3 regions of the Blastococcus sp. SYSU DS0753 genome follow, and region 3 is predicted to be linked to each of the others. Evidence: predicted binding sites of a transcription regulator. Region 3 holds the regulator's gene; each other region holds the start of a gene.

Region 1 (9,884 bases), on a different contig from region 3:
CCAGCTGGCCCGGAGTGGACGACCCGGCCGGTGGGCCGCTGGAGCACGCTCCCGACCGGTTCGTGCTGCGCCGGTCAGCCCAGCGCGTCGCGTAGCAGCCCGATTTCGGCCGCGTGCGCCGCAGCGTCGCCCGGGGTCTCCAGGATCACCGGGCAGTCGGCAGCGCGCGCCACCTCCACCAGCACTTCGCGGGAGATCTCCCCGCCGTCGAGCGGCGCGTGGCGGTCGCGTCCGGAGCCCGCGGCGTCCCGGCTGTTGTTCAGGTGGACCAGGTCGATCCGGCCCGTCACCGCGCGGACGGCGTCGACGGCCGCGCCGAGGTCCCAGCCGGCGGCCCAGCCGTGGCAGGTGTCCAGGACGAAGCCGGCCCCGTACTCGCCGACGGCCTCCCACAGCCGGCCGAGCGCGTCCAGGTCGCGGGCCATCGCGTTGCCGCCCCCGGCGGTGTTCTCGATCAGCACGGGCACGGGGAAGCCGCCCTGCTCGGCCTGACGGGCGAACGTCTTGCGCCAGTTGTCGACGCCCACAGCCGGGTCGTCGCCGGCCAGCACGTGCCCGCCGTGGACCACGAGGCCGCGCGCGCCCACCTCCGCCGCGGCCTGGGCGTGCTTGCCCAGCAGCGTCCGGCTGGGGATGCGGATGCGGTTGTTCGTCGTCGCCACGTTGAGCACGTAGGGGGCGTGGACGAACAGCGCGAGGCCGGACTCGCGCAGCTGCGCGGCATCGGGGCGGGGAGGTGGCGCCTTCCACCCCTGGGGATCGGCGAGGAAGACCTGCACCGCGTCGGCGCCGACCTCCGCCGCCCGGGCCAGCGGGCCGGGGACGGGTGCGTCGTCCGCTCCGGTGCCCACGTGTACGCCGATGGGGTGCACGGCCATGCTGATCTCCGGTTTCTCGACGGGATGCGGGTTCACCCGTATCGCGCACGTCACGTCATCGTCGAGGCCGTGACCGGGGTGATCCGCCGGTCGTGGTGTCGCCTCGACGTGGAGCTAGCAGAACATGGCAACGGGTCGCCTTCGTCGCTCGGCCCGCCGGGGCCGCCCCGAGCTCGCGAGGGGGTGGGGAGGGACGGGGTCCCCCACGCCTGTGGACAGCGCCTGGCCCGCCCTGCTCCGCCGCTGGTAGCCTGGGTGCGCGCGTTCCGGCTCCTGCCGGGGCGCGCGACGCGTGTACGACCCTCCTGCTGCAGATTTCCTGCAGCCGCGAAGACCAGAGGAGGTGGGGTTCTCCGTGCGTCACTACGAACTGATGGTCATTCTCGACCCCGACCTGGAGGAGCGCACGATCGCTCCCTCGCTCGACCGGTTCCTGACCGTCGTCACCAACTCCGGTGGCACCGTCAAGACCGAGATCTGGGGCCGTCGCCGCATGGCCTACGAGATCAAGAAGCACGTCGAGGGCATCTACGCGGTCGTGGACATCCAGGCCGAGCCGGCCGCGGTGGCCGAGCTCGACCGGCAGCTGAACCTCAACGAGTCGGTCCTGCGCACGAAGCTGATGCGGCCCGAGGTCCACTGACCATGGCCGGCGAGACCGTCATCACCGTCATCGGCAACCTCACCGCCGATCCGGAGCTGCGCTTCACGCCGTCGGGCGCTGCCGTCGCCAACTTCACCGTGGCCTCGACGCCGCGGACCTTCGACCGCCAGTCGCAGGAGTGGAAGGACGGCGAGGCGCTGTTCCTCCGCTGCAACGTGTGGCGGCAGGCCGCGGAGAACGTGGCCGAGTCGCTGACCCGTGGATCGCGGGTCATCGTCAGCGGTCGCCTCAAGCAGCGCTCGTTCGAGACGAAGGAAGGCGAGAAGCGCACCGTCGTCGAACTCGAGGTCGACGAGATCGGCCCCTCCCTGCGCTACGCCACCGCCAAGGTCACCCGCGCCTCGCGCGGTGAGGGCGGCGGCGGCTTCAGCGGCGGCGGCGGTGGCGGCGGTGGTGGTTTCGGCGGTGGCGGCGGGGCGAGCGACCCGTGGTCGACGCCCGCCGGGCCGTCGGACGAGCCGCCCTTCTAAGAGGACCCTCCTGCCCCCCACGCCTCGCTCCGCTCGGCGTGGGCCCCTGCAGGAGGGCCACCCCAGGTCACCCACGCACTTCCCTCACTGGAGATATCAGTGCCCAAGCCCCCTGTTCGCAAGCCCAAGAAGAAGGTCTGCCAGTTCTGCAAGGACAAGGCGACCTACATCGACTACAAGGACACGACCCTGCTGCGGAAGTTCATCTCCGACCGCGGCAAGATCCGTGCCCGCCGCGTCAGCGGCAACTGCAGCCAGCACCAGCGGGACGTCGCCACGGCCGTGAAGAACAGCCGTGAGATGGCCCTGCTGCCCTACACCTCGACGGCGCGCTGATCATGAGCACGATGAAGCTGATCCTCACGCAGGAGGTCACCGGTCTCGGGTCCTCCGGCGACACCGTCGAGGTCAAGGGCGGCTACGGCCGCAACTACCTCCTGCCCCGCGGGCTGGCCATCGTCGCCACCCGGGGTGCGGAGAAGCAGGTCGAGTCGCTGCGCCGGGCGCGTGCCACCCGCGACGTCCGGTCGCTCGAGGAGGCGCAGGCCGTGGCCGGTCGCCTGTCCGGGCTGACCGTCCAGGTGCCGGCGCGCGCCGGTGACGGTGGCCGGCTGTTCGGCCGGGTCACCACCGCCGACGTCGCCGCTGCCGTGACCGCCGCCGGTGGCCCGGAGCTCGACCGTCGCCGGATCGAGCTGCCCAGCAGCATCAAGACCACGGGCCAGCACACCGTCACCGTGCGGGTGCACCCGGAGGTCAACGCTCAGCTGACCATCGAGGTCGTCGCCAGCTGATCGAGGCCCCTCTGCCGCCCGCCGCTCGCGACGGGACCGGGCAGAGGGGCGCCCCGTCCGCGCTCTCCCCGTGCTCGCTCGGGGTGAGCCATCGGACGAAGGCACCGCCCACGAGGGGCGTCGGACGCAGGTCCGGCGCCCCTCGTGGCGTCTGCGGGGCCTGGTCCCCTGACGCCTCCGCCGTGCCCCTGCCGGACCCCCCTGCTCGGCGTGGCCGGCCCGCCGGGTGCCCTGAGGACCGCTCTCGCGCCGTCCGACCGGGGCAGGGTGCCCGGGAGGGCGGGGATCAGCCGGAGCCCGCCACGGGGGCGCTGGGGCGGTCATCGCGCGCCGTCCACGAGGTGGCCGGCCGGTCACGACGCCACGTCCGGAAGGTGGCCGGCCGACCTCGCGGAGGGGACCGGTGCACCGGTGTGGCTCCTGGTACGACACCTCGGATTTTCTTCCTGGGTTTTCTCCGTCCACACCCGGTGGGCAGCGTCCCTGCAGGTCAACTGGCGGATGACCGCCGGCGCGGAGCGGCTGTCCCCGTACTCCTCCACATGTCGACATGCGTCCGTCCACCGACTTGTCCACAAGTTGTGCAGATCGGTGTGCACACCGGTGGTGGACGTGGCCCGCGCTGCTTCCTAACGTCCTCTCCGGCCACCGAGCGGACGTGACTGTCAGTCCCCTCCGGTAGGCAGGAGCCGAACACGTGTTCGGCATGGCGCCGTCCGCCGAGCTCGCGTACTTCCCCTGCGCGTGGTGGTGATGCGGGCGCGCCCGCAAGGAGATGGAGGTACCCCCGTGGCGGTGGCCGACGAGTTCAGCCGACCGTCCGCGACAGCGCCGGCGTACGACCGGCAGCCGCCGCAGGACGTCGCGGCGGAGCAGTCGGTGCTCGGCGGCATGCTGCTGAGCAAGGACGCGATCGCAGACGTCGTGGAGGTGCTGCACGGCAACGACTTCTACCGGCCGGCGCACCAGGTGATCTTCGACTGCATCCTCGACCTGTACGGGCGGGGTGAGCCGGCCGACGCGATCACCGTGGCCGCGGAGCTCAACCGCACCGACCAGCTGTCGAAGATGGGCGGCGCGGTCTACCTGCACACGCTCATCCAGTCCACGCCGACGGCGGCCAACGCCGGCTACTACGCCGCGATCGTCGCCGAGCAGGCGGTGCTGCGACGGCTGGTGGAGGCCGGTACCCGGGTCGTCCAGCTGGGCTACGGCGCAGCCGGTGGGAAGGGCGACGTCGACGACATCGTCGACCGGGCCCAGCAGGAGATCTACGACGTCACCGAGAAACGCATGAGCGAGGACTACTCGCGCCTCGAGGACGTCCTCCAGCCGACGATGGACGAGCTGGACGCCATCGCCTCCCGCGGCGGCACGGCCCGCGGTGTGCCCACGGGCATCCGCGACCTCGACGAGCTGACCAACGGCCTGCAGGCGGGCCAGATGGTCGTCATCGCGGCCCGTCCCGGCGTGGGCAAGTCGACCCTGGGGCTGGACATCGCCCGGTCGGCGACGGTGAAGCACGGGCTGCCCGCGGTCATCTTCTCGCTGGAGATGAGCAAGCACGAGATCACCATGCGTCTGCTGTCGGCGGAGGCGAAGGTGCCGCTGCACCACATGCGCGCCGGCTCCCTCTCCGACGAGGACTGGGCCAAGCTCGCGCGCCGGATGGGGGAGGTCGCCGACGCCCCGCTCTACATCGACGACTCGCCGAACATGACGATGATGGAGATCCGGGCGAAGGCGCGGCGGCTCAAGCAGCGCAACGACCTCAAGCTCGTGGTCATCGACTACCTGCAGCTGATGACGTCGGGCAAGCGCGTCGAGAGCCGCCAGCAGGAGGTCTCGGAGTTCTCCCGTGCGCTCAAGCTGCTGGCCAAGGAGCTCGAGGTCCCGGTGATCGCGATGTCGCAGCTGAACCGTGGGTCGGAGCAGCGCCAGGACAAGAAGCCGATGCTCTCGGACCTCCGCGAGTCCGGCTCGATCGAGCAGGACGCCGACATGGTGATGATGATCCACCGCGAGGACATGTACGAGAAGGAGTCCCCGCGGGCCGGCGAGGCCGACATCATGCTCGTCAAGCACCGCAACGGCCCGACCGCCAACGTCACGGTCGCCTTCCAGGGCCACTACAGCCGCTTCGTGGACATGGCGAACTGAGCCGCCCGGCTGTACGGCTGGGCGGGGCCCGGGACCGGTCGGTCCCGGGCCCCGCGGCATCTGGGGGGCACGGGGTCCGGTCGTGCTCGGCAATCCGTGCTGGTAGCCCCCGTGATGGGCTGCGAGCACCGTGCACGAACCCATCCGCGCAGCGCAGCGCCACGGTCTGCACCGATGCAGCCGGCAACCATTGTGGCCCGTGTCACCAGTGGGTTAGGAAGAGGTCCCCTCAGGCATAGGAGACCCGTTGTCCTCACATCCCTGGCGCCGGACGACCGCGTCGGTCATCAGCGCCCTGGCTGCGGCGGTGACCGTCACGGCCACCGCCTCCCCCGCGCTCGCCGCCCCCGCACCGGCCCAGCCGGTATCGGTCTTCCCCACGAACGACCTGACCGTTCCCGACCGGCAGCAGCTCACCGGCCTGCGGGTCGCCCTGCCGACGGAGAACTGCGGCACCGTCGTCACCTGCGGTCTCGTCGAGCGGCTCAACCAGCTCGACGGCTTCGACCTCGACCCGCGCATCGCCGTCCGCTTCAGCGCCCCGGTCGACCCGGCCCAGGTCGCCGAGCGGATCACCGTGCGGCAGGAGCGCGGCGGGTGGCGCACCGGCGTCGACCGCGTCGTCTGGGACCTGGCCACCAACACGCTGTACGCCCACCCCGTGGAGCAGCTCGCACCGGGCACCACGTACCGCATCGACGTGCAGGCCGGGCCGGCGAACTCGGCCACCACCGAGACCTTCACGACGCTGAGCGCCACCGACGGCCTGCTCGACCTGAACCGGCAGATCCAGTCGAACCGCGCGCTGCGCGAGCTCGGGATCGCGCGCCCCGGGCTGGAGATCGACGGCGTCGTCCCGGTGACGGGCTCGACGGTCACCTTCGTCCCCGACCGGCCGGCTCCCGGCACGCCGGGGGGCACCCCGGCCGGGCCGAGCGTCCAGCCGATCAACCTCCTGCCCGCCGGCAGCACGCTGGTGTTCGGTTCCTACCAGGCACCGTCCTGGCTCACCCCCGACGGCACCATCACCCAGACGCCGACCCGGGACGACGGTCCGGCGCCGGTCGAGGCCGACCGCCTGCCCTTCGTCGCCGTCCTCCCGCCCGGCCCCGCGCCGGACGGCGGCTGGCCTACCGCAGTCTTCGGGCACGGCTTCACCGGCTCGACGACCAGCGTGTTCCTCGCCGCCCTCACCAACGCCCGCAGCGGCATCGCGACCATCGGGACCAACGTGGTCGGGCACGGGTACGGCCCGGAGAGCACCTGGCAGATCACCACGGCAGCGGGCGAGACCCGGACGTTCCCGAGCTACGGCCGGGGCGTCGACCAGGACGGTGACGGGCTCTTCGGCAGCACCGAGGGCTCCTCGGCCACGGGCGCGGCCGGTGCGGTCTCGTCCCGGGACGCGCTCCGCCAGACCGCGGCCGACATCATGACGCTGGTCCGCTCGCTGGGCGGAACGGACGTCGACGGCGACCGGCGCGGCGACCTGTCCGGCGCGCGGGTCACCTACTTCGGGCAGAGCTTCGGTGGCATCTACGGCACCATGCTCGCCGGCGCCGACCGGGCGATTGCCCGCTCGGTGCTCAACGTGCCCGGGGGCCCGATCAGCGAGATCTCGCGCCTCTCGCCGGCCTTCCGGCCGCTCACCTTCCAGGCGCTCCAGGCCGCGGGTCTGGCGCCCAACAGCCCCGACGCCAGCCGCTGGTTCTTCGAGGAGCAGCTGCCGCTGCGCGGTGAGGGCCCGGTGACCGCGACCGCGCCCGGTGCCCTGGCCATCCAGGACTACCTGGCCAAGGCGACGTGGCTGACCCGACCCGGCAGCCCGGAGACGTTCGCGCCGCTGATCCGGCACGACCGGGTGCTGGTCCAGGTCGCGTTCGGTGACCAGACGGTGCCGAACCCGACGTCCTACACGCTGGTCGACGCCGGTGACCTGTGGTCGCGGACGAGCCTCTTCCGCAACGACGAGGCCACCACCGCCGCGCTCAACCCGCACGGCTTCCTGCTGGACGTCGCGCGGTTCCCGGTGGCCGCGATGCAGGCCCAGGGGCAGGTCGCGGCATTCCTCGGCCGCGGGGAGGTCGTCGACCCCGATCTCGACGGCCCGGTGTGGGAGGTGCCGATCAGCGACCCGACGTTGCTGTGGTCGCTGAACTTCCCCGGCCAGGGCTGATGCCCTGAGCGCCGGGGGGCGTTGCACGCGAGAGGCCCAGGACCACGACGGTCCTGGGCCTCTCCCGTTCACGGCCCTGCCCCGAGGCTCACCCTGAGCGAGCGAAGGGTGAGGTGGGCGGGGTCCTTTCTCAGGCGGCGGCGCGCATCAGCTCGCGGCGGACCTTGGGCCCGCCGGTGGTCATCTTGTACAGCTTGGCCAGCTGCGCCGGGGCGTTCTTCGGCGTCGTCTCGGCGAGCCAGCCGTTGGGCAGCGAGAGCCGGATGACCTTGTGCCACGCGCTCGCGACCTGCTTGTACAGCGGGGCGGAGTGGTAGGTCAGGTCGTAGCGGTCGAAGATCTCCTTCACCCGCGGGGCGATCTCGGCGTACCGGTTGCTCGGGAGGTCGGGGAACAGGTGGTGCTCCACCTGGTGCGACAGGTTCCCGGTCATGATGTGCATGGCCTTGCTGCCGGAGATGTTCGCCGAGCCCAGCATCTGGCGGAGGTACCACTCGCCGCGGGTCTCCCCCTCGATCGAGGTCTTCTCGAAGGTCTCCACGCCCTCGGGGAAGTGGCCGCACATGATGACCGAGTGCGACCACAGGTTCCGCACGACGTTGGCGGTGAAGTTCGCGGCCAGCGTCGGCAGGAACGACGGGCCCGACAGCAGCGGGTGGACGACGTAGTCCTTGGCGGCCTGGTTGCGGATCTTCTTCAGCACCTGCTTGGCGGCAGCCCGGAACTTCGGGTCGTTGCGCCGCTTCTTGGTTGCCAGGTTCTTGCCCAGCTCCAGGTCGTACGCGGCGATCCCGTACTCGAAGAAGCAGGCGTTGATGAAGTTCCACAGCGGCTGCGCCAGGTACAACGGGTGCCACTTCTGGTCCTCGTCGACGCGCATGATGCCGTAGCCGAGGTCGTTGTCCTTGCCGACGACGTTCGTGTACGTGTGGTGCAGCTCGTTGTGCGAGTGCTTCCACTGCGCGGCCGGGCTGGCCATGTCCCACTCCCACGTCGTGGAGTGGATCTTCGGGTCGCGCATCCAGTCCCACTGGCCGTGCAGGATGTTGTGCCCGATCTCCATGTTCTCGAGGATCTTGGCGATCGAGAGGCCGGCGGTGCCGAGCACCCACGCCGGGGGGAACTTGGAGAACAGCAGGACGGCGCGGCTGCCCAGCTCGAGCTTGCGCTGCACGTCGATGACCGTGCGGATGTACTTCGCGTCGTCCTCACCGAGGCTGTCGCGCACCTCCTGCCGGATGGTGTCGAGCTCCTTGCCGATGAGCTCGATGTCCTCGGCGGTCAGGTGGGCGATCGGGTTCTCGGGCTTCTTCTGCAGAACGGTCATGTGTCCGGCTCCTCGGTTCGGCTGGATCAGTGGTCGATGGCGCAGGCGCCGGCGGGGGCGCTGATGCAGGTCTGGACGAGAACGCCGTCGCCGACGTCCTCCGCGGTGGTGATCTCCCCGTTGCGCAGGTCGCGGACCGCGCCCTCGCGCAGGGGAAGCACGCAGCCGTAGCAGATGCCCATCCGGCAGCCGCTCGGCATGAGGACGCCGGCCTCCTCGGCGGCGTCGAGGATGGGGGTCGCGCCGTCCGCCTCGACGCTCGCGCCGTTCCTGGTGAAGGTGACGGTGCCGCCCTCGCCGGTGACGGCGATCCGCGGGCGGAAGCGCTCGGTGTAGAGCCGGTCGGCGATGCCGACCGAGGCCCAGTGCTCCTCCAGCGCCTCCAGCATGCCGACGGGGCCGCAGGCCCAGGTGGCGCGCTCGTGCAGGTCGGGCACCAGTTCGGCGATCGACCGCGCGTCGAGCATGCCGGCGCTGTCGGTGTGCTGCTCGATGAGCCGGATCCGGCCCTCGGCGGCCATCTGCCGCAGCTCGTCGCCGAAGACGACGTCGTCGGCGGTGGGCGCCGAGTGGACCAGCACGGTGTCGGCCAGGGAGTCGGCGTGGTTGCGCAGGATGCCCATGACCGGCGTGATGCCGGACCCGGCGGTGACGAACAGCGCCTTGGCCGGCACCTGCTCGGGCAGGCAGAACTCCCCGGTGGCCTGGTCGAGCTGGACGATCGTGCCCGGCTGCACGCGGTGCACCAGGTAGTTGCTGACCTTGCCGTCGGGGATGGCCTTCACCGTGATGGTGAAGCAGCCGTCGGCCCGGCCGAGGACCGAGGTGATCGAGTAGGCGCGCCACTGGCGGACCCCGTCGATGTCGACGCCGATGCGGACGTACTGGCCGGGCGTGTGCGGCAGCCAGTCGCGGCCGGGGCGGATCACGATGCTCGCCGCGTCCCGGGTCTCCCGCTGCACGGCCTCGATCCGACCGCGCAGAGCCGCACCCGAGCGGAGGGGGTCGAACAGGTCGAGGTAGTCGACCGGCAGCAGCGGGGTGGTCACCAGCTCGGCGAGCCTGAACACCCGGTCGCGCAGCGCGCTCCGCGTCGGCGGGCGAGCCGCAGCGGGGCGAGGGGCGGTTGCTGTCATGTACTCAGCTTTCCCAGTCCGAGCACCAGATACCTGTGCTCCGGATGTGAATCCAGCGGTAGCTTCTGTTCCGGCTGAACAAAGGAGACCCGATGTCCCCGGACCCGGCACCGTTCCCGGAGACCGTCGCGGAGGCGATGCGCGCCGAGCTGACGGCTGTCGCCGAGCGGGCGGTGGAGGAGATCATCGTGGGCGTCCCCAGCTACGCGGACGCGTTCGCCGGCCCGATGGGTCGCAAGATCTCCGCCGCCGTCGAGATGGCGTTGCGGGGCTTCCTGC
Region 2 (9,884 bases), on a different contig from region 3:
CGGCATCGCGCCCCGGCTCAACCGCGGGCGGCCGTACCGGTTGCGCGTGACCCGCGGGGGAGCGGCGGCCCGCTTGTGGGTGCCGCCCCCGCCGAGCCGGGTGCGCAGCGGGGCCAGGGTGTCGTTGGTCAGCGCGCCGGCCCACACCAGGTCCCACACCAGGTCGGCGAGCGCGGCGTCGTCGGTGGCGCCGAGGGCATCGGAGAGACCCCGGAAGAACATCGCCTGCCCACCGGCGAGCAGTTCGAGCAGCGGCTGCCCCTCATCGGCGACCTCCAGCTGCTCGGGCAGCAGCAGCGGCGCCAGGTCGGCGGGCACCAGGCTGAGCCAGCCGTCCCCGCCGGGCAGCCCCCCGGCGCCGGCCCACAGCACCTCGCCTGCGCTGGTGAGCTCGTCGAGCATGGCCGGCGAGTAGTCGCGCACCCGCGCCGGAAGCACGAGCGACTCCAGCGCGCTGGCCGGTACCAGGGCACCGGCCAGCTGCTCCACGACGGCTAGCACTCCGTCGGCACCCCGCAACCGGCTGCCCACCGACTGCCAGGACGGCGTGAACCGGGCCAGCGTGCCGGTGGGCACCGGCTCGACCTCCTGCCGGAGTCTGGCCAGGCTGCGCCGCCGGATGGACCGGAGCACGTCGGCGTCGCACCACTCCTGCCCGGTGCCGCCGGGGCGGAACTCCCCGGAGACGAGCCGCCCGGTACCGGTGAGCCGCTGCACCGTCGCGGTGACCACGGCGACGCCCAGGCCCAGCCGGGTGGCGGCCTCGGCGGGCTGGAAGGGGCCGTGCGTGCGCGCGTAGCGGCCGACCAGGTCGCCGAGCGGGTCGGCGACGGGCTCGGTGAACACCTCGGGCACGCCGACGGGCAGCGCGGTGCCCAGGGCGTCCCGTAGCCGGCCGGCGTCCTCGATGGCGACGTACCGCTCCTCGCCGGCGATGCGGACGACCAGGGCCCGGCGGGCGGCGACCAGCTCGTCGAGCCACTCCCGGGGCACGCCTCGGCGCGCTGCCTCTGCGGCGGTGAGGTCACCGACCACCCGGAGCAGGTCGCCGGCGCCGTCGACGTCGCGGGGGTGGCGCTGCTCGGGCAGCCGCTGCAGCTCCGCCTCGATCTCGGCGATCGCCTCCGCGTCGAGGAGCTCGCGCAGCTCCGAGCGGCCGAGCAGCTCCGCGAGCAGGCCGGTGTCCAGGGCGAGCGCCTGGGCCCGGCGCTCGGCCAGCGGGGCGTCACCCTCGTAGAGGAACTGGCCGACGTAGCCGAACAGCAGCGACTGGGCGAACGGTGACGCCGTCTCGGTCTGCACGTCGACCACCCGCACCCGGCGGGCCCGCACGTCGCGCATCAGCTCGACCAGCCCGGGCACGTCGTAGACGTCCTGCAGCACCTCGCGCGCCGCCTCGAGGGTGATCGGGAACGAGGCGAACTCGCTGGCGACCGAGAGCAGCTGGGCGGCGCGCTGCCGCTGCTGCCACAGCGGGGTGCGGCGGCGCGGGTCGCGGCGGGGGAGCAGCAGCGCGCGGGCGGCGCACTCGCGGAACCGGCTGGCGAACAGCGCCGAGCCGCCGACCTCCGCGGTGACCTCGCGCTCGACGTCGTCGGGGTCGAGCACGGCCAGCTCGCCCTCCGGTGGCTCGCCGGTCGTGTCGGGCAGTCGCAGCACGATGCCGTCGTCGGAGTGCATGGAGGAGACGTCGACGCCGTAGCGCTCCCGCAGCCGCGCGGCGAGCACCAGCGCCCACGGAGCGTTGACCTGGGCGCCGAAGGGGGAGTGGACGACCAGGCGCCAGTCGCCGAGCTCGTCGCGGAACCGCTCGACCAGCAGCGTCCGGTCGTCGGGCAGGTGGCCGGTGGCCGCCTTCTGCTCGCCGAGGTAGGCCGCCAGGTTCGCCGCACCCCACTCGTCCAGCCCGGCGGCCCGCGCCCGCTCCAGCCCGGCCTCCGGCGTCGCCGAGCCGACCTCCCGCAGGAACGCCCCCAGCGCCCGGCCCAGCTCGAGCGGCCGGCCGGGGGCGTCGCCGTGCCAGAACGGCATCTTCCCGGGCTGGCCGGGCGCGGGGGTGACCAGCACGCGGTCGTGGGTGATCTCCTCGATCCGCCAGGACGAGGACCCCAGCAGGAACACGTCGCCCGCGCGCGACTCGTAGACCATCTCCTCGTCCAGCTCGCCGACCCGGCGGCCACCGGCCCCTTCGCCACCGACCAGGAAGACGCCGAACAGCCCGCGGTCGGGGATCGTGCCGCCGCTGGTGACGGCGAGCCGCTGGGCGCCGGCGCGGGCGGTGAGCGTGTCGGTGACCCGGTCCCAGGTCAGCCGCGGGCGCAGCTCGGCGAAGGCGTCCGACGGGTAGCGCCCGGCCAGCATGTCGAGGACGGCGTGCAGCGCCGACTCCGGCAGCGAGGAGAAGGCCGCCGAGCGCCGCACCAGCGCGCCGACCTCCTCCACGGTGCGGGGCCGCTCGGCGACGATCGCGACGATCTGCTGCGCCAGCACGTCCAGGGGGTTGCGCAGGTAGCGGATCGACTCGATCGCGCCGGCCTTCATCCGCTCGGCCACCAGCGCGCACTGCACCAGGTCACCGCGGTACTTGGGGAACAGCACCCCGCGGCTGACCGCCCCGACCTGGTGCCCGGCGCGACCGACCCGCTGCAGCCCGCTGGCGACCGTGGGCGGCGCCTCGACCTGGACGACGAGGTCGACCGCGCCCATGTCGATGCCGAGCTCGAGGCTCGAGGTCGCGACGACGGCGGGCAGGCGGCCGGATTTCAACGCCTCCTCGACGACGGCCCGCTGCTCGCGGGAGACCGAGCCGTGGTGGGCCGCGGCGACCGGCTGGAAGGCCTCCGGGAGGCCGCCGCCGGAGCCGGCCTGGGCCATCAGGGCGGCGGCGTTCGTGCCGGGCGGGACGGGCTCGCCGGTGGTGCGCTCGTAGGCCAGCTCGTTGAGCCGGCTGGTCAGCCGCTCGGCCAGCCGACGGGAGTTGGCGAAGACGATCGTGCTGCGGTGCGCCTGCACCAGGTCGAGCACCCGCTCCTCGACCGCCGGCCAGATCGAGTTGCGCGGCTGGTGCCCGGCCGCCGAGCCCTCCAGCTCGCCGGTCGGTTGCCCCAGCTCGCTCATGTCCTCGATCGGCACGACGACCGAGAGGTCCCAGCGCTTGGTCGAGCCGGGGGAGACCACCTGCACCGGCCGGCCGCCGGCGAGGAAGGTGGCGACCTCCTCGATGGGCCGCACGGTGGCCGACAGGCCGATCCGCTGCGCCGGCCGGTCGAGCAGCTCGTCGAGCCGGTCGAGGGAGACGGCGAGGTGGGCGCCGCGCTTGGAGTCGGTGACCGCGTGGACCTCGTCGACGATCACCGTCTCGACGCCGCGCAGCGCCTCCCGCGCCTGGCTGGTGAGCAGCAGGAACAGCGACTCCGGCGTGGTGATGAGGATGTCGGGCGGGCGGCGCGCGAAGGTGCGCCGCTCGTCGGCGGGGGTGTCGCCCGAGCGAATCCCGACGCGGATCTCCGGCCGCGGCAGCCCCAGCCGTGCGGCGGCCTGGCCGATGCCGGCCAGCGGCGCCCTCAGGTTGCGCTCGACGTCGACGGCCAGCGCCTTGAGGGGGGAGACGTAGAGGACCCGGCACCGCGTCCGCTCGTCGGCCGGCGGGGTGGCGGCGAGCCGGTCGAGCGACCACAGGAACGCCGCCAGGGTCTTCCCCGACCCGGTCGGGGCGACGACGAGGGCGTGCTCGCCGCTGCTGATCGCCTGCCAGGCCCCGTCCTGGGCGGCCGTCGGCTGCTCGAACGCACCGGTGAACCAGGCGCGGGTGGGCTCGGAGAACCGGGCCAGCGCACCGGGGGCGGGAGTCGGGCGGGCGGGCACGCGCTCAGTGTCCCCGCCGTGTACGACACTTCGCTGACCGGCGGGCGCCGGACGGCGGGACCTCCCCGCCCGGGAGACGGGAGTGCACGTGCCACCGCTGCAGCAGCCCGAGGCCACCATCGACGTCGCCGGCGTGCAGCGCCGCACCCTGGGCGTCCTCAGCGGCGGTGTGGCGCTCGCCGGGCTGGGCGTCACCGTCGGCATCACCGCGGGCGGGTTGCTGGCCCGCGACGTCGCCGGCACCGACACCGCCTCGGGCCTGGGGCAGACGGCCGGTGTCCTGGGGGCGGCGGTGCTGGCGGTGCCGCTGGCGCGGATCAGCGACACCGCGGGGCGGCGGGCCGGTCTGGCCACCGGCTACGGCGTGAGCGTCGTCGGCGCCGTCCTCACCGTCCTCGCCGCGGCGGCGTCGTCCCTGCTCCTGCTCCTGGCCGGGCTGTTCCTGTTCGGCGCCGCGACGGCGTGCGGGCTCCAGTCGCGCTACGCCGCGGCGGACCTCGCCGCACCCGAGCGCCGCGGCCGGTCGCTGTCGCTGGTCGTGTGGGCCACGACCGTCGGCTCGGTGGTCGGCCCCAACCTCGCCGCACCGGGCGCCGAGCTCGGCGAGGCCCTCGGGCTGCCGGCGCTCGGTGGCGTCTTCGTGGTGTCGGCGGTCGTGTTCGCGCTCGTCGCCGTGGGTTTCCTGCTGCTCCTGCGGCCCGATCCGCTGCTCGTGGCCCGGGCGCTCGGCGGAGGCGGCGGCGGTCCCCGGCCGCGGCACGCCACCGGGGCCGCTCTGCGGGCGGTGTGGGCGACCCCGGCCGGGCGGCTGGGGATCACCGCGGTCGTGGTCGCCCACTCGGTCATGGTCGGGGTCATGGTGATGACGCCGGTGCACATGGGCCACGCGGGCGGGCCCGAGGGGACGGTGCTCCGCCTCGTCGGCCTGGTGATCAGCGTGCACGTCGCCGGCATGTACCTGTTCTCCCCGCTGGTCGGCATGCTCGCCGACCGGGTCGGCGCGCCGACGGTCGTGGCCCTGGGCGCCGTGCTGCTCCTGGCCGCGGCCGCCGTGTCGGGGACGGCGGCCCCCGCCGACTCGGTGCAGCTGGGCGCCGGCCTGCTGCTGCTCGGCCTGGGCTGGTCGTGCGGGCTGATCGCGGGGTCGGCGCTGGTCACCGCGTCGGTCGGCCCGGAGCTGCGGCCGACCGCGCAGGGCGGCACCGACCTGCTGATGGGGCTCGGGGCCGCGCTGGCGGGGGTGGTCGGGGGGCCGCTCCTCGCCTGGGGCGGGTTCGGCCTGGTGTCCGCCGTGTCCGCCGCGCTGGTGCTCCCGCTGGTGGTGGTGTGGCTCGGGACGCGGGTCAGCGCCCGCGGTAGTTCCTGATCAGCACCACGATGATCGCGACGAGCGCGACGACGATGCCGATCTCGAGGACGGTGTCGAGCGTCGCGGAGCCGGTGCCCGGGATCATGCGCGCCAGCCTAGGGCGGCACCGGCGCGAGCGGGGCCCGGCGGGTTAGCGTCGGGGTGTGCGCCTGCAGGAGTTCTGGTCCCGGCTCGACGGTCAGTTCGGGTCCATGCGCGCCCAGAGCGTGGCGCGCGACCACGTCTTCTCCACGCTGGGCGGCCGCACCGCCGTGGACGCCATCGACGAGGGCGTGCCGGTCCGCAAGGTGTGGCTGGCCATCTGCGAGGACTTCGACGTGCCCGTCAAGGAGCGCTGAGACGACGCCCACGGCCGGGTCGGCGTGTCGGCCTGGCAGTCGAACAGGTGTTCGGCCTACTGTGACGTCCACAGGGCGGCCGCTCCTCCACACCCTGCCCTGCAATCCGGAAACTGTCGGTGCCTCGCCCTAGCGTCGGTCCCGACCCGCTTCTCGCGAACCGAAGGTGACGCACCATGCCAGCAACGCTCGACCGCGACAAGGCCCTCGACATGGCCCTCGCCCAGATCGACAAGCAGTTCGGCAAGGGCTCGGTGATGCGGCTGGGCGACAGCCCCGAGGTGGCCATCAAGGTCATCCCGACCGGCTCGATCGCCCTCGACATCGCGCTGGGCATCGGTGGCCTGCCCCGCGGCCGGGTCATCGAGGTCTACGGGCCGGAGTCCTCCGGTAAGACCACGGTCGCCCTGCACGCGGTGGCCAACGCCCAGGCCAACGGCGGCATCGCCGCGTTCATCGACGCCGAGCACGCCCTCGACCCGGAGTACGCCCGCGCCATCGGCGTGGACACCGACGCCCTGCTGGTCAGCCAGCCCGACACCGGTGAGCAGGCGCTGGAGATCGCGGACATGCTGATCCGCTCCGGCGCGCTCGACATCATCGTCATCGACTCCGTCGCGGCCCTGGTGCCGCGCGCCGAGATCGAGGGCGAGATGGGTGACAGCCACGTGGGTCTGCAGGCCCGCCTGATGAGCCAGGCGCTGCGCAAGATCACCGGTGCGCTGAGCAACTCCGGCACGACGGCGATCTTCATCAACCAGCTGCGCGAGAAGGTCGGCGTCGTCTACGGCTCGCCCGAGGTCACCACCGGTGGCCGGGCGCTGAAGTTCTACTCGTCGGTGCGGCTCGACGTCCGTCGTATCGAGACCCTCAAGCAGGGCACCGACGCGATCGGCAGCCGTACCCGCATCAAGGTGGTCAAGAACAAGGTCGCCGCGCCGTTCAAGCAGGCCGAGCTCGACATCCTGTGGGGCCAGGGCTTCAGCCGCGAGGGCGGCATCGTCGACGCCGGTGTCGAGCAGGGCATCGTGAAGAAGTCCGGTGCTTGGTACACCTACGAGGGCGACCAGCTCGGCCAGGGCAAGGAGAACGTCCGCAACTTCCTGAAGGACAACCCCGACCTCGCCGACGAGATCGAGAAGAAGGTCAAGGAGAAGCTGGGCATCGGCCCGACGCTGGACGCTCCGGCGCCGGTCGACGCCCCCGACTTCTGATCCGGTGCTGGACGACCGGCCCTCGAACCGTCGGCGCGGCTCCGGGGTGACCCGGGCCGGCCGACGTTCGCGGACGCCGGGTGGCGACGATCCCCTGACCCCGGACGTCGCCCCCGGATCCCCGGAGGACGACGCGGGCGATCCCGAGCAGGTAGCACGGTCGATCTGCCTCCGTGCGCTGACCGGGGCCCCGAAGACCCGCCAGCAACTGGCGGATCTCCTCGCGACCCGGGGAGTGCCCGATGACGCGGCCGAGGCGGTGCTGGACCGGTTCACCGAGGTCGGCCTGATCGACGACGCCGCGTTCGCCCGCGCCTGGGTGAGCAGCCGGCAGGCCGGTCGTGGACTGGCGCGCCGGGCGCTCTCCGCCGAACTGCGGGCGAAGGGCGTCGATCCGGAGACGGCCGCGGAGGCCGTCGAAGCGGTGGATGACGACGACGAGCGCGACGCGGCTCGTCGGCTCGTGGCCCGGCGGGTCGGGAGCATGCGCCGGCTCGACCGTGCGACGGCCACCCGCCGGCTCATCGGCATGCTCGCCCGCAAGGGCTACAACGGCGGTCTCGCCGCGGCGGTCGTGCGGGAGACGCTGGACGAGGCAGAGCTCGGCGATGACGTCGGCGACCTCCCCGAGTTCGACGAGGAGAGCGCGCTTCCCTGACCGGCGAGGTCGAGCCGGCCGTGAGTACGGCTCACGAGGGGTGGCGGCGAGGTCCGTCTGGTGCCGGCCGGTCGAGCCGGCGCATCAGCTCGAGCACCACGTCGGTGACCGGCTGTCGGGCGTCTACCCGTAGGGGCGATTCATGAGCCCAGGGTGCGTACGCCGCCGCACGCGCGACGATCTCGCCCCACGAAGGCTCCGGCACGTGCGACAGGTCTCGTAGCCGGCCCTCCAGCCGACGGCGGTGCTCGACCTCGTCCTCGAGGACCAGCAGCACGAAGGCGAGGTCCACGCCGGCGGTGGCGGCCGCCACCCGCCAGGTCTCGCGGGCGGGTTCGCTGTCGTTCACCGCATCCACCACGACGGATGCTCCGAGCGCGAGGTTCTGCTGCACCACGGCCCGTGCGGCTTCGTACGCCGCTACCCCGGTCTCCCCGGAGCGGGGGAGCCCTGCGCCCAGGAGCGCGTCCTCGATCGGGTCGATGGAGACGTGGACGGCCCTCAGCCGGGCAGCCAGCTCGGTGGCGACCGCGGACTTGCCGGTGCCCGGCAGCCCCGAGATGACGATCAGCATCCACTCACCGTGCCGGGTCGGGGCGCGGTGCACCGGCCGACACGGCGTGTTCGGCGGGCTCCGGTGCGCGTTCAGCCGCCGGCGACCTCGGTGCCCTGGTGGTAGATGACGCGCCAGTCGTCGGCCGTGCGTTCCCAGATGGTCGCGCGTCGCGTGACCCGGGCATCCTGCCGGAGTCGGTAGGTCAGCAGGAACGTGTCACCACCCAGCGGGCGGCAGGCGACGTCGCTGGTCTCCCAGTCATCGAGGACGCCGTCTCCGTAGCGCTGCTCCAGCACCGACCACACGTGCTCGCGGTCGTAGCAGGCGCCGGATGCGCCGACCTCCCAGAAGTCCTCGGCGGTCATGGCCTCGAAGGCGGACCGGCTCGTTCCTCGCTCGGTTCGGTGGAACAGAGGTTCCCGGGCCATCAGTTCGTCGAGGACGGCGGTGACGTCCGAGGCACCCATGCACGCCACTGTGTCTGTCCGCGAGACGATCGCACCGGGCGAGGACCGGCCACCATCGCGTTCGTCGGCCAGACTTAGCCTGCGGCGAGCCAGGCGGTCACGTCGACGGCCACCCCGTCCGGGGCTTCCGGGTCGGCCACCAGCCAGGCCGGGTCCCGGAGTTGGCCGCTCGACAGCCAGCGGGTGATCTCCGCGTCGAAGGCGTCCCCGTCTGAGGCGTTCGGGCGGCGGCGCTCACCGACGAACGTCAGGTCGGTCTCGGTGCCATTCTCGTAGCGGAGCACCACCCGGCACCGCGACCGCCGGTGCCGGGCCGGCGGCACGACCTCGCGGACGACCGCGCTCTCCGCGCCGGCTGCCTCGGCGAGCGCCGGCGCGGCGGCGCGCAGACGCTCGACGAACGCCTGGCCCGCGTCCAGCTGGGCCGTCGCATCCACCATCACTGGGGCGACGACGGGCGCGTCGGCGCCCGGCGGGATCGTCTCAGTGGAACTCCGGGGAACCGGGGGCAGGTTGCGGCGCCCGGCCGCGTGCATCGTCTCCATCGTGCCGACCAGTCTCGCGACCGTTCCTGCTCCGTGACCCTCCGGCGCGCCCAGCTGGGACGAGTGGGTCGGACGTGACCGAGCCGGTCAGGCGGGTGGCGAGTCGGTGGCCCCTCGTCGAGGGCGCCGTCGGTACGAGCGGGCAGCTCACACCGCGCCGCCGCCACCACCCATCTGCACGTCCGCCGGCAACTCGGCCTTGCCTCCACCCGACGTAGCGCTCCGGCGGGTGCGCCGCTCGACGAGTTTCGCCAGCTGTGAGAGCAGCACGTTGATCACGATGTAGATCAGCCCTGCGGCGACGTACAGCTGGAAGGTGTACTGGTTGCCGAAGCTGAGGGAGAAGAACTCCACCAGGCTGCGCGCACCTCGGAGCAGCTCGAAGTAGCCGATGATGAACCCGAGCGAGCTGTCCTTCAGCAGGACGACGAGTTGGGCGATGAGGACCGGGAGCATGCGTCGGGTGGCCTGGGGGAGCAGCACCAGCGACATCACCTGGTACTTGCGCATGCCGATGCCGAAGGCGGCCTCGCGCTGCCCCTTGTCGATCGACAGGATCCCGGCCCGGAAGATCTCGGCGAGCACCGCCGAGTTGTAGAGGATGAGCCCGCCGGCGAGCGCCTGGAAGGCGGAGAGCTCGATGCCGTACTTCGGCAGTACGAAGTACAGCGCGAAGATGACGACAAGCAGCGGGATGGCCCGGAAGAACTCGATGTAGGTGCCGACCAGCCAGCGCACTGGGCGGTGGTCGGACAACCGCCCGACGGCCAGCAGCAGCCCCAGGACTGTGGCCACGACCATGCCGACAGCTGCGACCTGGAGCGTGTTGACCAGCGCGCGGCCGAGCGTCTGCGGGACGCCGGTGCGCGGATC
Region 3 (9,884 bases):
GACGTCCCCGGGGGCCGCCTGTCGGTGCAGGTGACCCCCGGGACGACGGTCCTCAGCGGTCCGGCCGTGCTGGTGTCGGCCGGCACGCTGTGCCCGGAGTGGCTCCGGGCCTGAGGCGTCAGCGGCGGTCGTCGTCGGGCGGCAGCGGGACCATCGCGTCGTCGTCGCCGGTGGCCGGAGGGGTGGGTGGCGCCCCCCGGCCGCTGTCCTGGTCGGCGCCGGCACCCATCGGGTTGCGCGGCGGGCCGCCGATGCCCTCGGGGTCCCGGCCCGGGTCGTCCAGCTCGCTGTTCGAACCCAGCCGGCTCGATGCGCTCTCGCTCATCGGTTCCTCCTCCGTGCGTCGCGTTCGTCGCGCTGGCCCTACCCCTGCCGCCGGTCGGGATGCATCCGGGGCGTCGATGCGTTGTACCGGGCGATGACAACTCAGGTGCTTTCCATGCAGGACCGTGCCACGCTGGAGACGATGACGACCGCCCCCGACGCCCTGCCTCTCGACGAGCAGGCCGACCTCGACACCCGCTCCGCGCCCACCGGGCGGTGGGCCGAGGCCGACGACACCACCGGCTCCTACGCGCTCGAGGCGCGCGGCGCCCTGCGCCGGGTGGCCGGTCTCTCCACCGAGCTCGCCGACGTCACCGAGGTCGAGTACCGGCAGCTGCGACTCGAGCGCGTCGTGCTCGTCGGCGTCTGGACCGAGGGCACCCAGGCCGACGCCGACCGCTCGCTGGCCGAGCTGGCCGCCCTGGCCGAGACGGCGGGCTCGCAGGTGCTCGAGGCGGTCAGCCAGCGGCGCGACAAGCCCGACGCCGCCACCTACGTCGGCTCGGGCAAGGCCAACGAGATCCGCGACATCGTCGCCGCCACCGGCGCCGACACCGTGATCTGCGACGGTGAGCTCACCCCCGGCCAGCTCAACCAGCTGGAGAAGGTGCTCAAGGTCAAGGTCGTCGACCGGACGGCGCTGATCCTCGACATCTTCGCCCAGCACGCGACGAGCCGGGAGGGCAAGGCCCAGGTCGAGCTCGCCCAGATGCAGTACATGCTGCCGCGGCTGCGCGGTTGGGGTGAGTCGATGTCCCGGCAGGCCGGAGGCCGGGTCGCCGGCGGTGGCGGCATCGGTACCCGCGGACCGGGTGAGACGAAGATCGAGACCGACCGCCGGCGCATCCGCGCCCGGGTGAGCAAGCTGCGGCGGGAGATCGCCGGCATGGCGACCGCCCGCGCCACCCAGCGGGCGAGCCGGGGACGCAACGCCGTGCCGAGCGTGGCGATCGCCGGGTACACCAACGCGGGCAAGTCCAGCCTGCTCAACCAGCTCACCGGCGCCGGCGTGCTGGTGGAGAACGCGCTGTTCGCCACCCTCGACCCGACGGTGCGCCGGGCGCAGTCGCCGGACGGCCGGGAGTACACGCTCACCGACACCGTCGGCTTCGTGCGCCACCTGCCGCACCAGCTGGTGGACGCGTTCCGCTCCACGCTGGAGGAGGTCGCCGCGGCGGACCTGCTGCTGCACGTGGTCGACGGCTCCGACCCCGATCCGCTCGGCCAGATCGACGCCGTCCACGTCGTGCTGAGCGAGATCGACGCGGCGGCCGTGCCGGAGGTCATCGTCGTCAACAAGGTCGACGCGATGAGCGAGGAGGACATCCTCACCCTCCGCCAGGCCCTGCCGGGCGCGGTCTGGGTCTCGGCCCGCACCGGCGTCGGCATCGACGCCCTCCGCAAGCTGGTGGCCGAGCGGCTGCCGCACCCCGACGTCGAGGTCGACGTGCTCGTGCCCTACGAGCGCGGTGATCTCGTGGCCCGGGTGCACCGGGACGGCGAGGTGCTCGGCGAGCGGCACGAGGACGGCGGCACACGGCTCACCGCGCGGGTGGACGGCGCCCTCGCCGCGGTGCTCGAGGAGTTCGCGGTCCCGGTGGGCTGAGCTGGGGCGGTCGATCGGCTCGGATCACGATCCGGTCACGGGCCGGTACGGTGGCGGCGTGACCAGGGGCGCGGTGCGAGTGGCCGAGTCACCGCGCGCCGCCCCCGTGGTCCCGCCCGGCCGGCCGCCGTGGTGGCTGGTCGCCGTGGCGCTGCTGGTCGGCGTCCTCATCACCGCCGACCTGCTCCGCCACGGGCCGTCGGAGCGGATGGACCTCCGGGTGTCGGAGATCGTCAGCGACTGGGGCCTGCGGGACACGCCGGGCTACCCGGCGGTGTGGGTGGTCACGCAGCTCGGCGGGCGCGTGACCATCCTCGTCGTCCTCGCCGGCCTGGTCGGCTACCTGCTGTGGCGGCGCGGCACCTGGATGCCGGCCCTCCGCGTGCTGCTGGCGCTCGGGGTGCTGACCGCCGGGGTGTACGCGATCAAGCACGGGATCGGGCGGACGGCGCCGGCGTTCCCGGGCTCCTACTTCTTCCACGCCGACGGCGCCTCGTTCCCCTCCGGTCACGTCGCCAACGCAGTGCTCATGTGGGGGGTGGCCCGCTGGCAGGCGGTCGAGTACGGGCTCCCGCCGGCGGTACAGCGGACCTTCTGGTGGCTGAGCGTCGTCGGGCCGGTCGCCACTGGCGCGGCGATGGTGTCGCTGGACTTCCACTGGGTCACCGACGCGGTCGTGGGCGCCGCTGTCGGGATCGTCCTCCTGGGCGTGGTTCATGCACTGGACGCGATGGTTCTGTCACGCTTGGTACGTGCCCGAGCAGGCCAAGCGAGTTCCTAGCCGCGCCCGGCGGCGTCGGCTCGTCGTCGCGAGCGCCCTGACCGGCGCCCTGGCCGTGCTCGTCCCCGCGTCCGCGTCGGCGGAGGAGCCGGCGCCGGAGGTCCGGTGCGCCATCACGGACCCCCGACTCGCCGAGCTGTCCGGCCTGGTGGTGGTAGGAGAGCAGATGCTCGCCCTCAACGACGGCGGTGACCGGGTCGAAGTCCTCGGGCTCGATGCCGCCTGTGCGGTGGTCGACGTGCAGGCCGGGGCCGCGGACCCCTTCGACCCCGAAGACCTCGGCGTCGGCTCGGACGGGAGCGTCTGGATCGCCGACACCGGTGACAACGGCACGAGCCGTGCCACCGTCGCGCTGCATGTCCTCCGGCCCGACGGCGCGGCAGCGCTGCATCGGCTGACCTACCCCGACGGCGCGCACGACGCCGAGGCGCTGCTCCTGGCCCCGGACGGAACGCCGTACCTCGTGACCAAGGAAGTGCTCGGCTCCAGCGGGGTCTACCGGCCCGCCGCCGCGCTCGTCGACGGCGGCACTGTGCCAATGGAGCGGGTGGGCACGGTCAACGTCACCCTCACCGGAACCCCGGGTGGCCCCGTGGGTCGTGCGGGGCAGTTGCTGATCACCGGAGGTGCCGTTGCCGGCGACGGGAGCGCACTGGCGCTGCGCACCTACACGGACGCCTACGTGTGGCCGCTGTCCGGTTCGGACGTGCCCGGTGCGCTGGCCGGCGAACCGGTGCGGGTGGCGCTCCCCGAGTCGCCGCAGGGCGAGGCCGTCAGCTTCTCCGCCGACAACCGGGCGCTCGTGGTCGCGAGCGAGGGCCTGCCCAGCGCCGTCACCGTGGTTCCCCTGCCCGCCGCGAGCCCGACTCCCGCGGAGGACCCGCTGCCGTCCTTCGCGGAACTCACCCGCTCGGACCGCTCGCCGATCGCCTCGGCGCTGATCGCCGCCGTCGTCGCCACTCTCGTGATCTGGGTGGGCGGGAAACTGCGCCGCCGGACCTGACCCTCAGACCCGGCGCAGGACCGACACCACCCGCCCGAGGATCGTCGCCTCGTCTCCGGGAATCGGTTCGTAGGCCGGGTTGTGCGGCAGTAGCCACACGTGACCGTCCCGGCGCTTGTAGGTCTTCACCGTCGCCTCGCCGTCGATCATCGCCGCCACGATCTCCCCGTTCTCGGCGGTCGGCTGCTGGCGGACGACGACCCAGTCGCCGTCGCAGATGGCGGCCTCGACCATCGAGTCGCCGGCCACCTTGAGCATGAAGACGGTTCCCTCGCCGACCAGCTCGCGCGGCAGCGGGAAGACGTCCTCCACCGCCTGCTCGGCGAGCACCGGGCCACCGGCGGCGATCCGGCCCACGAGCGGGACATAGGCGGGCGCGGCGGCCTGCGCGCCGTCGCCGACCACGGGGGGTTCGACCGGTGCGGCGGTGGCCCGGCCGGCATCCCCGGGCAGTCGCACGTCCAGGGCGCGCGGCCGGTTGGGGTCGCGCCGCAGCCAGCCCTTCTTCTGCAGCACCGAGAGCTGGTGCGCGACCGAGGACGCCGAGGACAGCCCGACGGCCTCGCCGATCTCACGCACCGACGGGGGGTAGCCGCGCCGGTCGATGGAGTCGCGGATCACCTCGAGCACCCGCCGCTGCCGCTGGGTGAGCCCGTCCCCATCGGCCGCGCGGTCGGGAAAGGCCCGTACCGACGCCGAACCGTCCGCCGTCCCCGGGGCCACGCCCGCGGTGCCGCCCCGGTTGCCGGACGTCCTGCTCGAGTCCGCCACGTCTCCTCCTCGCCGGCTGCCCGCGCAGCTCTCGACCCTCGTCGTCGGAGGAACGGTAGCGCCGATCGGCGGCCACTTCAAACAGGTGTTCGAAACTTTCCCGTGTCGCTCCCCAAGTGTCGGTCCCATCCGGTAGACATCGGACAGGCGTTCGAATCGAACACACGTTCGGGTCCGGCGGGTGCCGGCCAGGAGGGCTGAACACATGACGAGCAGCACGGCACTGCGGGTCCGCGGCCAGGTGCCGGTCGACCCGGGGGAGCGGCGCGCCGGTCCGCCACCCGCCCGGCATCTCCGGGTGCTCCCGCCACCTCGCTCCTACGCGGAGATGTCCGAACTCCAGCCCGCGCCGGCTCGCGGCAGGACGAGCGGCCCGCGGGCGACGGTGGGGCGGTCGCCCGGCCGGGGGTGTCGGGGGCGGGTGGAGCAGCCGCCGCTCCGGTTGACGTCGCGCGGCCGTCGCGTGCTCGTGGTCCTCACCCTCCTCCTCGCCGCGGGCGTGATCGTCCTCGGCAGCGCCGTCCTCGGGGATGCGGGTGGCGGATTGGAGCTCATGGGGACGACCAATGTGATCGTCGAGCCGGGTGACACGCTCTGGTCCATCGCCGGCACGGTCGCCGACGGGCGCGATGTCCGCGACGTCGTCGTCGACATCCAGCGGCTGAACGGGCTCGGCTCCGCGGCCATCTCGCCTGGTCAGGTCCTCGTCCTGCCCTGACGGCCCCGCAGGGCTCGGTGCCTGCGCGCCAGGGCAAGGTGTTCACAACGCGGCTCGGCGACTTCGTCAACCCTCAGTACAGGCATGTTCACCGTGCGTGCTGGTCGGCCACCTACGGTACGTCCGTGTCCAGCGTCATGGAGAACCGCGCCGCCGTGTTCACCACTCGTCCCCAGGCCGTCGAGGTCCACCAGGCGGGTGCCTGGTGTGCGGGGGAGCTGTTGGGGTGGCGACACGACGACTCCGGCGCGTGCCAGATGTGGGTGCGGGTCGTCACCGGAGGCGAAGAGCAGGCGCTCTGGATCGACCTGGGGGATGTGCGGCTCCCGGAGTCGCCGGTCGTCGAGGTGTCCCCGGTGACGCAGGCGATGCCCGCCTCCCCGTCCGCGGCACCGCTCCGGGACGGTCCGTCGACCGATGTCGAGGCGACCGCCAGCCTGCCGCTGCTGCGCGACCGCTGTGAGCCGCGGACCGGTGCCCAGCGGCCGGGCGGTCGCCGGCGCGCGCCGGAGAGCGACCCCGTGCAGGCCGCGCCGGCGTCCTCGGTGCCGGTGCCTCCTCCGGGTCGGCACCGCGCTCCGGCCACCGAGTCCGGCCCGGTCGTGGGCCGGCACCGCGCCGCCGACACCGACCTCTTCCCGGCCGTCGTCGAGAGCGCGCCGGACGCGCAGTCCCCGACCCGTGAGGACCGACCGCGGGGCGGTGGCTGGTCGGTGCCCGCGGCCCGCTCCGCGAGCACGGTCGAGACCCGCTCCACGGCGAGCGGCTGGACCCCGCCGGCCGACGTCGACCAGGATCTCCTGACCCGCCCGATGCGGTTGAGTGACCAGATCCCGCACTCGCGGCGGCCCCGGGTGGGCGGCGCGGTCAGCGTCTGATCGTCGTTCGGCGGCCCTCGCCGCGTCGACCCCGTGGGGGTGCTCGGCGCCGCCGTCGCGTGCCCGCCGGGTCGCCCGTGGCCGGGTGCGGACCGCCCAGTTCGCCGATCGGTGTGCGGCCGGCGCGTGGTTCTGCGGGTCGGAACCGCGCATGAGCGCACAGCCTTGCCGGGGCGAGCGTCCCCGGGTCGTTCCTGCGGTGTGTCGCCGCGCTCGGCACCCTCTCCGGGGAGCGTCGGGCACGGAGTTCGGCGCGTCGTCGCGGCGTGTCCTGTGACAGCTGGGGACCGCTGTTCCGCCTGCGCACCGCAGTGTCGGGGCGGAACACGCCGACGGAACGATCACTTGCACATCTTGTGTGGCCCGTCCTAGGGTTCCCCTACATCTAGTAGTTACAGAGCTGTAAGCCCGTCCACAGGCTGGTCCTCAGGTTGTCCCCGGCGCATCCACCGGATGTCCCCAGGGGAGTGCACAGCCGGCCGGTGGCGGGCGCGGCGCGAAGGGAGGTGAACCACCGTGCGTTGCCCGTTCTGCCACAACGCCGACAGTCGGGTCATCGACTCGCGGGAGGCCGACGAGGGCGCCACCACCCGGCGTCGTCGCTCCTGTCCTGCGTGCGGGCGGCGGTTCACCACCGTCGAGGAGGCGGTGCTCGCCGTCGTCAAGCGCAACGGCGTCAGCGAGCCGTTCAACCGCAGCAAGGTGGTTGCCGGCGTCCGGCGGGCCTGCCAGGGCCGGCCGGTCGACGAGGGCCAGCTCAAGCTCCTCGCCCAGCAGGTGGAGGACGCCATCCGCGCCAGTGGCGCGGCGGAGGTGCCGAGCCACGAGGTCGGCCTGGCCATCCTCGGCCCGCTGCGCGAGCTGGACGAGGTGGCCTACCTCCGGTTCGCCAGCGTCTACCGCTCCTTCACCTCGGTGGCCGACTTCGAGCGGGAGATCGCCGAGCTGAAGGCCCGGCAGCCCGCCGCGCCGCCGGGGGAGACGGGCCCGCCCGAGCCCCGGCGACCCGTTCCGTCCGGCACCGGCGCCGGCACCTGAGAACTGTCGGTGCCACCCGATAGACAGCAGTTCGAGCAGTTACCGATCGCGGCTCTTCCCCAGCCCCCGATCCACCACCGCGCAGCACCACCGCGCAGCCCCGCGAAGCACCACGCGACACACGACCAGGGAGAGCTCCACACCATGACCGAGACCGACGACCGCGTGGCCGGCGCCCGCCCCCGCCGCAGCGCCAAGACTCCCAGCCGGGCCAAGGGCCTCAAGATCAAGCGCGTCTTCACCACCGCTGGTGTGCACCCGTACGACGAGGTGACCTGGGAGCGTCGTGACGTCGTCATGACCAACTGGCGGGACGGCTCGATCAACTTCGAGCAGCGCGGTGTCGAGTTCCCGGCCGAGTGGAGCATCAACGCCACCAACATCGTCACCACGAAGTACTTCCGCGGCGCCGTCGGCACCCCGCAGCGCGAGACCAGCCTGCGCCAGCTCATCGACCGCGTGGTGCTCACCTACACCGAGGCCGGCCGCGAGCACGGCTACTTCGCCACCGAGGGCGACGCCGAGGTCTTCGAGCACGAGCTGACCTGGATGCTGCTGCACCAGTACTTCAGCTTCAACTCGCCGGTCTGGTTCAACGTCGGCACGAACGCGCCGCAGCAGGTCAGCGCCTGCTTCATCCTCGCCGTCGACGACGAGATGGACTCGATCCTGAACTGGTACCGCGAGGAGGGCCTGATCTTCAAGGGCGGCTCCGGTGCCGGCCTGAACCTCTCCCGCATCCGCTCCTCCAAGGAGCTGCTCTCCTCCGGCGGCACGGCCTCCGGCCCGGTCAGCTTCATGCGCGGCGCCGACGCCTCCGCCGGGACCATCAAGTCCGGTGGCGCCACCCGCCGCGCGGCGAAGATGGTCGTCCTCGACATCGACCACCCCGACATCGAGGAGTTCATCGAGACCAAGGCGCGCGAGGAGGACAAGATCCGCGCGCTGCGCGACGCCGGGTACGACATGGACCTCGGTGGCAAGGACATCACCAGCGTCCAGTACCAGAACGCCAACAACTCGGTCCGCGTCTCCGACGAGTTCATGCGCGCGGTGGAGGAGGGCGACGAGTTCGGCCTGCGGGCCCGCCTCGACGGCTCGGTCATCGAGACCGTCGACGCCAAGTCGCTGTTCCGCAAGGTCACCCAGGCCGCCTGGGAGTGCGCCGACCCGGGCATCCAGTACGACGACACGATCAACGACTGGCACACCAACCCCGAGACCGGCCGCATCAACGCGTCCAACCCGTGCTCGGAGTACATGAGCCTGGACAACAGCTCGTGCAACCTGGCGTCGCTGAACCTCATGAAGTTCCTCAAGGACGACGGCACGTTCGACGCCAAGAACTTCGTGAAGGCCGTCGAGTTGGTCATCACCGCGATGGACATCTCGATCTGCTTCGCCGACTTCCCGACCGAGCCGATCGGCGAGACGACCCGCGCCTACCGGCAGCTGGGCATCGGCTACGCCAACCTGGGCGCCCTGCTCATGGCGACCGGCCACGCCTACGACTCGCGCGGTGGCCAGACGCTGGCCGCGGCGATCACCTCGCTGATGACCGGCACCGCCTACCGGCGCTCGGCCGAGCTCGCCGGCATCGTGGGGGCCTACGAGGGCTTCGCCCGCAACGCCGACGCGCACGCCCGGGTCATGCGCAAGCACGCCGCGGCCAACGACGCGATCCGCCCGGTGGGCGCCGACGACGCCGACGTGCTGAAGGTCGCCACCCAGCAGTGGCAGGAGTGCCTGGAGATCGGCGCCGAGAACGGCTGGCGCAACGCCCAGGCCTCGGTGCTGGCCCCCACCGGCACGATCGGTTTCATGATGGACTGCGACACGACCGGCATCGAGCCGGACTTCTCGCTGGTCAAGTTCAAGAAGCTGGTCGGCGGCGGCTCCATGCAGATCGTCAACCAGACGGTGCCGCGGGCGCTGCGGAGCCTGGGCTACCAGGAGGAGCAGATCGAGGCGATCGTCGAGTACATCGCCGAGCACGGCCACGTCGTCGATGCCCCGAGCCTGCGCCCGGAGCACTACGAGGTGTTCGACTGCGCCATGGGTGAGCGGGCCATCTCCCCGATGGGCCACGTCCGCATGATGGCCGCGGTCCAGCCCTTCATCTCCGGCGCGATCAGCAAGACGGTCAACATGCCGGAGACGGCGACCGTCGAGGACGTCGAGACGATCTACTTCCAGGGCTGGAAGATGGGTCTCAAGGCGCTGGCGATCTACCGCGACAACTGCAAGGTCGGCCAGCCGCTGTCCGGCGGCAAGGGCAAGAACGACGGCACCAAGGACGAGGTGAAGGCCGAGGCGACGGCGCCGGCCGCGCTGGCGCACCCGGTGCGCAAGCGGCTGCCGAAGAAGCGGACGAGCGTCACCACCTCGTTCAGCGTCGCCGGGGCCGAGGGCTACATGACCGCCGGGATGTACGAGGACGGCAGCCTCGGTGAGGTCTTCCTGAAGCTCGGCAAGCAGGGGTCGACCCTCGCCGGCGTGATGGACGCCTTCTCCATCTCGCTGTCCATCGCGCTGCAGCACGGTGTTCCGCTGGAGACCTACATCCAGAAGTTCACCAACATGCGCTTCGAGCCGGCCGGCATGACCGACGACCCGGACATCCGGATCGCCCAGTCGGTGATGGACTACATCTTCCGTCGCCTGGCGCTGGACCACCTGCCGGTCGAGAAGCGGGCCGGGCTCGGCATCTTCACGGCCGAGGAGCGCGCGGCCCAGGTGGCCGGGTACGACACCTCTGCCTCGAC

The links. The regulator LexA, encoded in region 3, represses DNA repair genes until DNA is damaged. The targets are predictions, from matches to a motif close to TCGAACANNTGTTCGA.
Region 1: dnaB (replicative DNA helicase) is a predicted target of LexA. The motif match lies at 3,496-3,511, and genes of this name have one in related genera.
Region 2: recA (recombinase RecA) is a predicted target of LexA. The motif match lies at 5,611-5,626, and genes of this name have one in related genera.

What each region holds. Positions count from the first base shown of each region.
Region 1 covers NZ_JBJHAT010000017.1:33,566-43,449, reverse strand. Annotated here, with positions in the region: gene ACI799_RS13760 (glycosyltransferase family 87 protein) at 1-95, shown strand, start outside; gene ACI799_RS13755 (deoxyribonuclease IV) at 75-878, opposite strand; gene rpsF (30S ribosomal protein S6) at 1,234-1,521, shown strand; gene ACI799_RS13745 (single-stranded DNA-binding protein) at 1,524-2,012, shown strand; gene rpsR (30S ribosomal protein S18) at 2,112-2,348, shown strand; gene rplI (50S ribosomal protein L9) at 2,360-2,806, shown strand; gene dnaB (replicative DNA helicase) at 3,596-4,966, shown strand; gene ACI799_RS13725 (Ig-like domain-containing protein) at 5,214-7,142, shown strand; gene ACI799_RS13720 (fatty acid desaturase family protein) at 7,273-8,469, opposite strand; gene ACI799_RS13715 (ferredoxin reductase) at 8,496-9,605, opposite strand; gene ACI799_RS13710 (PucR family transcriptional regulator) at 9,698-9,884, shown strand, end outside.
Region 2 covers NZ_JBJHAT010000039.1:1,102-10,985, reverse strand. Annotated here, with positions in the region: gene ACI799_RS20245 (ATP-dependent helicase) at 1-3,864, opposite strand, end outside; gene ACI799_RS20240 (MFS transporter) at 3,953-5,230, shown strand; gene ACI799_RS20235 (DUF3046 domain-containing protein) at 5,377-5,571, shown strand; gene recA (recombinase RecA) at 5,748-6,785, shown strand; gene ACI799_RS20225 (regulatory protein RecX) at 6,790-7,443, shown strand; gene ACI799_RS20220 (AAA family ATPase) at 7,475-8,017, opposite strand; gene ACI799_RS20215 (nuclear transport factor 2 family protein) at 8,089-8,466, opposite strand; gene ACI799_RS20210 (hypothetical protein) at 8,541-9,011, opposite strand; gene ACI799_RS20205 (amino acid ABC transporter permease) at 9,159-9,884, opposite strand, start outside.
Region 3 covers NZ_JBJHAT010000002.1:255,878-265,761, reverse strand. Annotated here, with positions in the region: gene dapF (diaminopimelate epimerase) at 1-114, shown strand, start outside; gene ACI799_RS03225 (hypothetical protein) at 119-325, opposite strand; gene hflX (GTPase HflX) at 440-1,930, shown strand; gene ACI799_RS03215 (phosphatase PAP2 family protein) at 1,989-2,711, shown strand; gene ACI799_RS03210 (hypothetical protein) at 2,683-3,714, shown strand; gene lexA (transcriptional repressor LexA) at 3,718-4,485, opposite strand; gene ACI799_RS03200 (LysM peptidoglycan-binding domain-containing protein) at 4,907-5,203, shown strand; gene ACI799_RS03195 (hypothetical protein) at 5,329-6,081, shown strand; gene nrdR (transcriptional regulator NrdR) at 6,598-7,119, shown strand; gene ACI799_RS03185 (vitamin B12-dependent ribonucleotide reductase) at 7,264-9,884, shown strand, end outside.